One region of the Schinkia azotoformans genome, then DNA from elsewhere that is predicted to be linked to it. Evidence: riboswitches for the same ligand, from Rfam matches in the RefSeq annotation. Region 1 holds a riboswitch; the other holds the start of a gene.

Region 1 (2,204 bases):
TGACTAATGCAGCTACGATCGAGTTAATCGTTTTATTCTCCCAAATATTACCCTTCGCAGTTAAAAATAACAGCAAACCGAGGACTATTCCAATAATAAATGTAGCAAATACTGAAATACCTGTCATATATAATGTTTCGACAGTCGCTTCCCACATTTTAGGCCATTTTACATTCGGAAGTAATGTCTCAAGCATGGTCAATCACCTCCACATCAACTTTATGACTTCTTATAAAGGTGATCGCTTCCTTGATTTCATCCGGACTTCCATCAAGATGGATAAATAATGTCCCATATGCACCACTCTGCGTTTGCGAAATTTTCCCTTGAAGAATATTTATATTAATTGTAAATTTACGGATTAATTGATTGATCAGCGGCTGCTCAGCATCATCCCCAACAAATGTTAACTGGATAACTTGACCATCTGGATATTTCTTTAATACATGTTCAATTGTTTCTTTTGTTTCCTCAGGCTCTGTCACTTGATTAACAAAACGTTTTGTAATCGGCTGTTGCGGCTTACGGAATACTTCCAAGACAGACCCTTGCTCAACAATTTTACCGTTTTCCATGACTGACACATTGTGACAAATTTTGCGAATCACATGCATTTCATGAGTAATTAGAACAATGGTTAGCCCTAGTTTTTTATTAATATCCACAAGTAAGTCTAAGATTTGATCTGTTGTTTGTGGGTCTAACGCAGAAGTTGCTTCATCACAAAGTAAAACCTTTGGGCGATTGGCTAAAGCTCTTGCGATCCCGACTCTTTGTTTTTGACCTCCACTTAGCTGCGATGGATAGGCATCTTCCCTGCCTTCTAAACCAACCAACTTAATCAGTTCATCTACTCTCTTCATTCGTTCAGCTTTATCTACACCTGCTATTTCAAGAGGAAATGCAATATTTTCTCTTACAGTTCTTGACCATAATAAATTGAAATGCTGAAAAATCATTCCAATTTCCTGACGAGCTTTTCGTAAATTAGCCCCTCTTATTTTTGTCAAATCCTGCCCAGCCACTTCGACTGAACCGGCTGTTGCTTGTTCTAGTCTATTTAATAACCGAATTAACGTACTTTTTCCGGCACCGCTATATCCGATAATTCCATAGATTTCACCTTGGTTGATTTGTAAATCAACATGATCAACAGCTCTTACTTCACCATTTTTTGTTTTAAAAATCTTTTCGACATTTTTAAGAGTTATCATGCTAAACGTTCACCTTCTTCCAAATGCTATTATACACCTTTCAACACTCATAATACTAAAATATAACTTAAAGAGAGCTATAATAAAAGAGCCTTTCTGCAGACGGGCAGAAAGGCTTGGTAGATTCCTTTCTCTCATCTGTGTGAATTGGCACCATGTCACTTGACGGTTGCCGGGTTTCATCGGGCACATCCCTCCACCTCTCTTGATAAGAGTTTTAAAGATTTATTATATTAAAATATTAGCATGTTTGAAAGTTTAGCATGGATAACCACTTTATGTCAATGTTAACTGTTTCCATCTATTAATCATATTTTACTATTTTGCAGCGTTAGTTAGGCTTGAAGTAACTCCTGTTGCTTTTTCAATTGCTTGCTCTAAATCTTCTAAAATATCGTCAATATTTTCAATACCAATTGATAGACGGATTAAGTCTTCAGAAACACCTGATTTTTTCAAGTCTTCTTCATTTAATTGTGAATGGGTAGTGCTTGCAGGATGAATAATTAAGCTCTTAGCATCGCCGACATTTGCTACGTGCGACCAAAGCTCTACGTTATTAATTAGGGTTCTTCCTGCCTCGCGTCCACCTTTAATTCCAAATACAACTACTGAACCAGCACCCTTTGGTAAGTATTTTGAAACATAAGCATGTGAAGGGTGATTTTCCAGTTCCGGATATAATACCCACTCAACAGCAGGATGGTTTTGTAAGTATCCCACTACTTTTCTAGTGTTTGCGATATGTTCTTTCATACGGACATGTAATGTCTCTAAACCTAAGCTTAGTTGGAATGCATTGAATGGACTTAATGCCGGACCAATGTCACGCAATAATTGAACCCTAGCTTTAATAATATAAGCAGCTGCACCAATAGCTTCAGCGTAAACTAGACCATGATAGCTTGGGTCCGGCTCGGTAAAGCCTGGGAACTTCGGTGAATTCCAATTAAATTTTCCTCCATCAATAATGACTCCGCCGAGTGTCGT
Region 2 (2,204 bases), 150 kb from region 1:
ATACTTCAACCCGTTGTTTAATGAAGCTAAGAGCACGTTCAATTTCAATTGATTCGCCTATTACTTCCATAATAAAAATACCGAGTGGCACTTCCTTGATGTATTCAATTTTTCCGTGAAGTATATTTCCTTTAATATTAAAAGTCTGAAGCATATCTGATACAATCGACTCCTCTGCTACCTCTCCTTTGAAAACAATTTTTACAATTTTTCCTTTTTTATTTGCGATTAGCCGATCAGGTAATCCGAAATGTAAAATTGTATTAATAAATTCTTTTGTTAAATCTTCCTTAGGATTAGCAAAAACTTCATACACCGTACCTTCCTCGATCACTTTTCCTGACTGCATAACCGCAACTTTGTCACAAATTTCTTTAACAACTTCCATTTCATGAGTGATCAGAACAATGGTTAAACCGAGATCCTCATTAATCTTTTTTAGTAGCTTAAGGATTGCTTTAGTCGTTGTAGGATCCAATGCCGATGTTGCTTCATCACATAGAAGTACATTTGGTTCATTCGCTAACGCCCTTGCAATGGCTACCCGCTGTTTCTGTCCGCCGCTTAATTGCGAGGGAAAGCTATCTTTTTTATCTTCAAGTCCCACTATCTCTAAAAGCCCAAGGACACGGTCTTGAATTTCAGCTTTAGATTTCCTTGCTGCCTTTAATGCGAAAGCAACATTCTCAAAAACAGTCTTCGAACTTACTAAGTAAAAATGTTGAAATATCATGCCAATCTTCAGACGCGCTTTCCTAAGCTCTACTTTATTTAAGGAAGTAAGTTCAACTTGATCAACATATACTTCTCCAGAAGTCGGCTTTTCTAATAAATTTAAACACCGTAAAAGTGAACTTTTTCCTGCTCCACTATACCCAATAATCCCAAAAATCTCTCCTTTTGCTATTTTCAGAGATACATGATCCACCCCCACTACAATTCCTTTTTTTGAATGATAACTTTTCACAAGGTTGTGAACTTCGATCAAATTCCCCACTCCAATCTTTGATAATTTAGGGCTTTTAACAAAATAAAAAAGCCCCTAAAGTTTTAGTACATAGTTGCACCTAAAAACTAAAGGAGCCTTCGGTGGTCCGATCGGCAAAAATATAATTTTGTTAGAGTCTTACTTTTAACTTTCATTTGTTCTAGGAGTCTTTGCTTTTTTTTGTTGTAATTGAAACCGGTGTTTTTCATTCTTTTCAATTTGTGTCACCTGTGAATCATGAACTGTTATTTGAACCGTTCCAAATTCTAAGCCTTCTAATGCATAAATAATTTTCTCAAGAACTTGGTGATCAATTCGTGTGTTTAAAGACAATGAAACCCTCTCCTCCCCAATCTTTTTTACATGTAAAAAACCCTCGTTCATTTTGAAAGAGGGTTAACCTGACAATGTCAATTTTCACCTTATCTTTCAGAATGAAATCATTCTGCAGGATTTAGCACCGTTCCATTATGGAGGTTGCTGGACTTCTATGGGCCTGTTCCCTCAGTCGCTCTTGATAAGAAATTATTATATTGATTAGTAATTAATGTCTATAATAAAACCAAGTAATCCAATTGTCAATGAATTATTTAAATTTTTTAAATAATAAAGAAAAAGGCATAGCCCAAGAATAGGCCATGCTTTTGCTTGCATACATTATGCTACTACAAACTCAAAGTTTGCAGATAATTTTACATCTTTACCAACTAGGAAGCCACCAGTTTCAAGCGCTGCGTTCCAAGTTAAACCGTAATTTTCACGGTTGATTTTTCCTTCCACATCGAATCCTGTTACAGTGCTGCCATCCATTGGATTTTTAGAAACACCGCTAAATTCTACTGTAAACTTTTCTGTATTTGTTACATCTTTAATTGTAACTAATGCTGTTAATTCATATTCTTCATCAGAGATTTTTTTAATCGATTGACCTTCGATTTTGATAGTTTGGTATTTTTCTACGTCGAAGAAATCTGCTGAACGTAGGTGTCCATCACGGTCATCATTATTTGTACTGATCGATGCGGCATCAATTGTTGCAGTTATTTTTAAACCTTCAAGATTATCAATATCACCTTCAACAGCAACATCGAAGTTTTTGAATTCACCTTTTGCCTTGGAAACCATCATGTGTTTCACTTGAAATCCGATCCCACTGTGTACTTTATCTAATGTAAATGTTGACATATTATTCGTCCTCCTAAAGTTCATTGTTTAT

Evidence for each region. A riboswitch is a leader RNA that binds a small molecule or an ion and turns the genes downstream of it on or off. The one in region 1 is predicted to bind S-adenosylmethionine.
Region 2: it holds a riboswitch for S-adenosylmethionine, as region 1 does, so the genes downstream of both, P9E47_RS09865 (YezD family protein) here and P9E47_RS10615 (methionine ABC transporter ATP-binding protein) in region 1, are expected to answer to the same signal.

The regions. Positions count from the first base shown of each region.
Region 1 covers NZ_JARSMD010000017.1:165,210-167,413, forward strand. Annotated here, with positions in the region: gene P9E47_RS10610 (methionine ABC transporter permease) at 1-196, opposite strand, end outside; gene P9E47_RS10615 (methionine ABC transporter ATP-binding protein) at 189-1,214, opposite strand; SAM riboswitch class I at 1,346-1,429, opposite strand; gene P9E47_RS10620 (O-acetylhomoserine aminocarboxypropyltransferase/cysteine synthase family protein) at 1,533-2,204, opposite strand, start outside.
Region 2 covers NZ_JARSMD010000017.1:16,833-19,036, forward strand. Annotated here, with positions in the region: gene P9E47_RS09860 (methionine ABC transporter ATP-binding protein) at 1-988, opposite strand, end outside; gene P9E47_RS09865 (YezD family protein) at 1,133-1,321, opposite strand; SAM riboswitch class I at 1,408-1,512, opposite strand; gene P9E47_RS09870 (YceI family protein) at 1,646-2,173, opposite strand.